2 regions of the Mesorhizobium sp. WSM4849 genome follow, and region 2 is predicted to be linked to the other one. Evidence: riboswitches for the same ligand, from Rfam matches in the RefSeq annotation. Region 2 holds a riboswitch; the other holds the start of a gene.

The links. A riboswitch is a leader RNA that binds a small molecule or an ion and turns the genes downstream of it on or off. The one in region 2 is predicted to bind thiamine pyrophosphate.
Region 1: another riboswitch for thiamine pyrophosphate. It lies ahead of thiC (phosphomethylpyrimidine synthase ThiC); the one in region 2 lies ahead of AC0L3L_RS32225 (YkoF family thiamine/hydroxymethylpyrimidine-binding protein).

The regions. Positions count from the first base shown of each region.
Region 1 is NZ_JBVVPW010000025.1:82,904-86,567, reverse strand. It holds gene AC0L3L_RS25465 (porin) at 1-112, shown strand, start outside; partial or broken gene AC0L3L_RS25460 (response regulator) at 550-867, shown strand; partial or broken gene AC0L3L_RS25455 (GNAT family N-acetyltransferase) at 866-1,273, shown strand; gene AC0L3L_RS25450 (acyltransferase family protein) at 1,298-2,155, opposite strand; TPP riboswitch at 2,161-2,277, shown strand; gene thiC (phosphomethylpyrimidine synthase ThiC) at 2,381-3,664, shown strand, end outside.
Region 2 is NZ_JBVVPW010000043.1:22,999-26,662, reverse strand. It holds gene AC0L3L_RS32230 (aspartate aminotransferase family protein) at 44-1,426, shown strand; TPP riboswitch at 1,739-1,851, shown strand; gene AC0L3L_RS32225 (YkoF family thiamine/hydroxymethylpyrimidine-binding protein) at 1,842-2,450, shown strand; gene AC0L3L_RS32220 (alcohol dehydrogenase family protein) at 2,458-3,567, opposite strand; gene AC0L3L_RS32215 (aminotransferase) at 3,577-3,664, opposite strand, start outside.

The DNA.
Region 1 (3,664 bases), on a different contig from region 2:
TTATGCCCATTACGCCAAGTTCGCTGCCGTCGACCGTTCCGGAATGAACCCGGCTCACGTCGGCAAAAGGAACAGCCTCGGCGGCGTGCTGCGATTCCAAAGCTCGTTCTAACGGAGCGAATCTGAATGTCGGAGGCCCGACTGGAGGCCTCGGTGTCTGGCTTTACGATGTTCAAGATGTGGTCCCGGACGATCATGCCCGGACATTGATTGCTGGACTTCATAGCCTGATCAGCGAGGCTTCCATAGGGCGCTTAGCAATGCCACTGAATAACTCGTCCAGGACATGTCTCTCGGCCCCATCTTGACCCTGTTGTGCTACCCTCATTGCGATGAGCGCTCGAGATCGAGAGCTTCGGAGGCACGGCAAGAACGGCTGAGAAATGCCTGGACGCTTCGTCCAGGCACTCGTCAAGTTTCCTCAGTGGTTCAGAATCATCTTCGGCGACCGTCATTGCAAAATCAGTTCGGTTCAGTAAGATTCTTGTTCTGTTTGGGTCATCTTGAAGGACTAGTGTCTGAGTCGCAGCGGACTGCCATTCGATCTCTGCGCTGCTCGACCTCAGGATGCCCGATGTGCATGGCTTCGACGGGCTGCTGCAGCTTCGGACCCGCTATCCGCGCCTGCCGGTGGTCATCGCTTCGGGACATGAGGAGCCCAAGATCATTTCCGAAGCGCTGTCCTACGGCGCAGCCGGCTTCGTCCCGAAATCGGCGCGCAAGAGCGATCTGGCCGCCGCCATTCGCTCGGCGATGGAAGGTGCGATCCACGTGCCCGAAACCTATGAAGGCAAGCCGCCGGACGCCGACAGCACCGATCGCGCCGAGATGGTGCAGCGCCTTGCCAAACTGACGCCGCAGCAGGTCGTGGCTTGAGCCGGAACGCCTGTCCTTCCTGCTCGGCGAAGCGTTTTATGCGCGTCGCATCGGTGCGCTCGAAGCCTTCATCATGACGTTCGACCAGGACGCCCGCTACGACAGTCCGAACTTCCTGTGGTTTCGCGAGCGCTATCCGCGCTTTGTCTATGTCGACCGTATCGTCGTCGCGGGAGAAGCGCGTGGCCGCGGCCATGCCCGCAGGCTCTATGAAGATCTATTCGAACATGTTTCGCGTGCCGGCCAGACCATCGTCACTTGCGAGGTGAATGCCGAACCGCCCAATCCGGCTTCGGATGCCTTTCACGCCGCGCTCGGCTTCGTCGAGGTCGTCGACGCGGTGATCCACGGCGGCAAGAAGGCAGTCCGCTACTACACCAGGCGGATCACCGGCTGAGGCAACAGCTCTATCAGTTGCGGTTCAGCCAGGCGCGAGCCGGCTTTTCAACGATGTAATAGCTGCACAAAGCGCAAGCGCGCCGGCCAGCATCAGCAGCGGCGCACTGCCCTGCGAATAGACGAATTTGTAGAACGGCTGCTGCCACAGATAGAGCGAATACGACCACAGCCCCAGCGTCACCATCGGCCAGGAGGACAGGAATCCGGTCAGGTACCGCGTGCTGAAGTCGAGCGAATTGACGGCAAGCGCCAACAGCGGCACCGCGACCAGATAGTGGATAGGCGTCGGCACCGTTTCCATGAACAGAAGAACCGCCCCGACGGACGCCGCAACCGCGACATGCGGCCCCTTGAACAAAGCCGGCAGCCTGTCGCCGGCCTTGAGCAGGCATATCACCGCCGATAGCAGGATCGAGGCGATTCGCACGTCGGTTCGCCAATAGGTCGTCTCGTAGTCCATCCCGAAGACCCAGTAGGAAATCGCACCGTTCGCCATGGCCAGCACCGACAGCGCGCTGAGCAGCATGACGACACGGGCACGCCCCGAAACAACAAAGCTGATCAGCGCCAGGATGACATAGGCATGTTCTTCGACGCACAGCGACCAGATATGGTCGAGCGCGCCGGCGCGGCTGACGAGAATTCCGGCATAGTTGTAGGTGAATGTCAGCGCCGTCAGCGCCGCTTTCCATTTGAAGGCGACAAACGTGCCGGACAAGGCAACCTTCGAAGCGAGGACGAAAACCAGCAGCGCCGGATAGATGCGGGAGAACCGACGCTTGAAAAACGCCTTGAGCGGATAACGGATGCCGCCAGCTAGGCGATAGCTGCTTTCGGCCGGACCCGAATGCGCTTGACAAATCGGAGCCGGCCCGTTCAACCTGGGGCATTCACCAGGGGAGTCCCGGCAAGGGGCTGAGATACTGCTGGCTTTCGCGGCGCAGTGACCCGTTGAACCTGATCCAGTTCATACTGGCGTAGGGACGGTGCAAGCGCTTTGCGGGAGTTTACGCCCGAGGTCCTGTTTCGGCAGGTCAACAGAAGCGTCTTTTCATCCTTCCGGCACAGAACTGGGTCTCCAATGCATGAGCAAAGGAGCCTCACGATGAATGCCCTCACTCCGGTGGTTTCGACGGGACGACTGCCCGCCTCGCGGAAAATCCACAGGCCCGGTGCCATCCACCCGCAGATCAGGGTGCCGATGCGCGAAATCTCCGTCCATCCGACGGCCGGTGAGCCGCCCGTCACCGTTTACGATCCGTCCGGCCCCTATACCGACCCCACCCTCGAAATCAGTATCGAAAAGGGCCTTGCCCGACTTCGCCACGAATGGATCACGGCACGCGGCGATGTCGAGGACTATGACGGCCGCCACGTCCGGCCGGAGGACAACGGATTTGCGGCGGGCGAGCGCCTGACGCCGGAGTTTCCCATTTGCAGCCGGCCACTCAGGGCCAAGCAGGGCAAGGCGGTGACCCAGCTTGCCTATGCGCGCGCCGGCATCATCACGCCTGAAATGGAGTTCGTGGCCATCCGCGAAAACCTTGGTCGCGAGATCCTGCGCGGCAAGCTTGACCGCGACGGCGAAGCCTTCGGCGCAGCGATCCCCGATTTCGTCACACCGGAATTCGTGCGCGACGAGGTGGCGCGCGGGCGGGCTATCATTCCAGCCAACATCAACCATCCGGAGAGCGAGCCGATGATCATCGGCCGCAATTTCCTGGTCAAGATCAATGCCAATATCGGCAATTCAGCCGTCACCTCGTCGATGGCCGAAGAGGTCGAAAAAATGGTCTGGGCGATCCGCTGGGGAGCCGACACCGTCATGGACCTGTCGACCGGTCGCAACATCCACAACATCCGGGAATGGATCGTCCGCAATTCGCCGGTGCCGATCGGAACCGTGCCGCTCTACCAGGCGCTTGAGAAGGTCGGAGGGATCGCCGAGGACCTGACCTGGGAAATCTACCGCGATACGCTGATCGAACAGGCCGAACAGGGCGTCGACTATTTCACCATCCATGCCGGTGTGCGGCTGCACTACATCCCGCTGACGGTCGACCGGGTCACCGGTATCGTCAGCAGAGGCGGTTCGATCATGGCCAAGTGGTGCCTGCATCATCACCGCGAAAGCTTCCTCTACGAGCATTTCGAGGAAATCTGCGACATCTGCCGCGCCTACGACGTGTCGTTCTCGCTCGGCGACGGCCTTCGTCCCGGCTCGATCGCCGACGCCAACGACGCGGCGCAGTTCGCCGAACTGGATACGCTCGGCGAGTTGACAAAGATCGCCTGGGCCAAGGATTGCCAGGTGATGATCGAGGGGCCCGGCCACGTACCGATGCACAAGATCAAGGAGAACATGGACAAGCAGCTCGCTGTTTGCGGC
Region 2 (3,664 bases):
AGGCGGCAGGACGCACGTCCCGGCATGCAGGACAGGAGCCATCATGGACGCTCGACCGAATTCTCCCGAAGCCCGCGACATCAGCTACCACTTGCACGGCTACACCAATGCCCGCAAGCATGAGGAAGCAGGGCCACTCGTCATCGAGAAGGGCGACGGCATCTATGTCGAGGATCTCGCCGGCAACCGCTATATCGAGGCGATGGCCGGGCTTTGGAGCGTCGCGGTCGGCTTTTCGGAGAAGCGGCTGGTCGATGCGGCGGTGCGCCAGATGTCCAAGCTGCCTTACTATCACGACTTCGGCTCCAAATCGCATTCGCCGCTGATCGATCTCGCCGAGAAGCTGGTGCAGATGGCGCCAGTGCCGATGAGCAAGGCGTATTTCACCAATTCCGGCTCCGAGGCCAACGATACGGCCATGAAGATGATCTGGTACCGGTCGAATGCGATCGGCCAGCCGGCACGCAAGAAGATCATCAGCCGCAATCGCGGCTATCACGGCGTCACCATTGCCGCTGCAAGCCTGACCGGCCTGCCCAACAACCACACGTCCTTCGACCTGCCGATTGCCAATGTGCTGCACACGTCGACGCCGCACCACTGGCGCGAGGCGCTGCCAGGCGAGAGCGAAGCAGAGTTTTCGAGCCGGCTTGCCGACGACTTGGAAAAGCTGATCCTGGCCGAAGGACCGGAAACCATCGCTGCCTTCTTCGGCGAGCCGATCATGGGCGCCGGCGGCGTCATCGTGCCGCCGGCCGGCTACTGGGAGAAGATCCAGGCGGTCCTGTCGAAATACGACATCCTGCTCGTCGCCGACGAGGTGATCTGCGGTTTTGGCCGAACCGGCGAGATGTTCGGCTCGCAGACCTTCGGCATCAGGCCTGACATCATGGTGCTGTCGAAGCAGATTTCTTCGTCCTACCTGCCAATCTCGGCCTTGCTGATCAACGAAAAGGTTTTCGAGCCGATTGCCGACGAAAGCAATCGCATCGGCACCTTCGGCCACGGCTTCACCGGCGGCGGCCATCCCGTTGCGGCGGCAGTCGCGTTCGAGAACCTGAAGCTGATCGAGGAGCGCGACCTTGTCGGCAATGCGCGCACGGTCGGCGCGCATATGCAGAAGCGGCTGCGCAAGCTCGAATCGCACCCGCTTGTCGGCGAGGTGCGCGGAGTCGGCCTGATCGCGGCGGTCGAACTGGTCGGCGACAAGGCGAGCAAGACGCCGTGGGAGACGGCCGGCGCGCTGGGCGGGCTCGTCAACGGTTTCATGCAGCAGAACGGCGTGATATCCCGCAACATGGGCGACGCGCTGGCTTTCTGCCCGCCGCTGATCATCACCGAGCCACAGGTCGATGAGATGATCGACGCGTTCGAAAGATCGCTTGAAGCCGCGGGCAAGCAGGTCCCGCAATTGGCGCGCGCGTAACGGCGTGATCTCGAGCGACGCAAGCGGCGTTATAAGAAAATTGCGAAAAACTTATAACGCTGCAGGAGAGGATCAGGAATCCTTGTTGCCGTCGTGCAGCCAAATCAGAATGGTCTTGCAGATAAACAAAGCCATCACGAAAAACGCCTCGTGAAAGCCGCCGCGTATTGAGCGTTGAAAGCCAGGTACGCTTTGAGCCTTGCTGCGGCATCCAATCTTCCGCAGGGGAGATCGGCAGCTTTGCCGGCGGCGCCACGATCGGCAATTGCCCCGGATCGTACTTGAACATCCACCGCGCCGGTGCTACGTCCACCCAATCGACAGGGGCGCTCCGTATTGCCGGGGCTGAGATGGAAGGTGCCAAGCCTTCGGTCCCTCAAGCTGATCTGGGTAATGCCAGCGGAGCGAGGCGACCGTGTTTTCAGGTGCACAGATTTCCCTGTATCCGATGTGCGACGATTTCGTCGGCGTCATCCTCAAAGCTATTTCGGCGATGGATTCCTATCGGCCGAATTTCCGCATCGAGACCGACGACATCTCGACGCTGATCGTCGGCCCGCCGGAACAGCTTTTCCCGGCCATGCGCGATCTGTTCGCCTCGGCGGCGGCAAGTGGCGTGCACTGCGTGTTGTCGGCGACGGTGTCGCGCGGCTGCCCCGGCGAGCCCGACGATCCGATCTGCACACCGATTTCCGGCAGCAGTCACGAGCTCTCCCTGGCCGAGCGCATCGGCGCGGCGCGGTCGCATGTCGACGGTGCGAAAAAGCTCGGCCAAGAGGTCGCCGCGCAGTTCTCGCTCTATCCGCTCGGCGAGGGCCATCACATGGACGAGATCTACGGCTGCATCGACTTTCTCAAGATTTCGGGCGTCTTCGACAGGTCGAAGAATTTCTGCACCAAGCTTAGAGGCGATGCCGGACCGGTGTTCGCGACGCTATCGGAAGCCTTCCTTCGCTTCGGCGCGCCGCAAGGCCATGTCGCGCTCGATTTTACCGTGTCGGCGAACAGCCCGAGCGCTTGTTAGTCGATTGTCAACCGGTTGCAGCGAAATCCGAAACGGCATCCGGAACGACCACCAGCTTGCCGACAAAATCCTTGGCAATGAAATCCGCCTGGGCACGGTGGAAATCGGACAGCCTGTAGACGCCACCGACCAGCGGCCGGATCTTCTTCTCCTCGATGTAGCGGACGATACGGCGAAAGTCCGCACGCGTGCCCTGGCTCGAACCATGCAGCTGCAACTGCTTGAGATACATGGTGCGCAGATCGAGTTGCACGACCGGGCCGGCAATCGCGCCGGCGGTGGTGTAGCGGCCTTCGGGCCGAAGGATGCGCAAGAGATCATTGAAGATCGCACCGCCGACGAGGTCGGCAACCACGTCGATCGGCTGGTCGTCGGTCGCGTCGTTCACGGCAGCAGGCAGATCGGCGACGCCACGGGTGATCACCGCCTCGGCGCCGATGTCGAGCACCGCCTGTTCCTTGCCCTTGCCGACGACGGCATAGGGAATGGCGCCGCGTGCCCGCGCCAATTGCACGATGCCGGAGCCGACGCCGCCCGACGCGCCGGTGACCAGCACTCGCTCGCCGGCCATCAATGCGGCGCGTTCCAGCATCTGTTCGCCGGTAAGGTAAGCGCAGCAGAAAGTGGCGAGTTCGACGTCAGTTAGGTCGGTAGCGACGACATGGGCATTTTCGGCCGGCACGGCCTGATATTCGGCATAGCCGCCGTCGCGGCCGTGGCCCATATAGTCGATGTCGGCGAGTGAATCATCGTCGCGGTTGTAGATGGAGAAGTCGACCATCACCCGCTCGCCGATGCGGGCCGAAGAAACACCATCGCCGACGGCAACGATGTTGCCGACGGTGTCGGTGCCCTGGATGCGCGGGAAAGTCAGCGTGTTGCCCTGACGCCGCCAGGTCGACACGGCGGCAGCATCTTCCTCCGTGCCGTAGGCGCCCTGTCGCACCCAGACATCGGTGTTGTTCATGCCGCAAGCGGTGACCTTGACCAGCACCTCGCCCGGGGCGGGCGAGGGCACTTTCACGTCGGTGCGGTAGACAAGCTTTTCCGGTCCGCCGTAACCGGTCAGGAGCACTGCGGCCATGGTGGCGGGGAGGGGTTTGGTTATGGCATTCATGTCGGTTTTTCAGAGGTTCGCAAACACGCTCTTCAACGCATCTGCCGTTTTCGATACGACGATGTCGGCCTCTTTGCGGGTGAGGCACAGCGGCGGC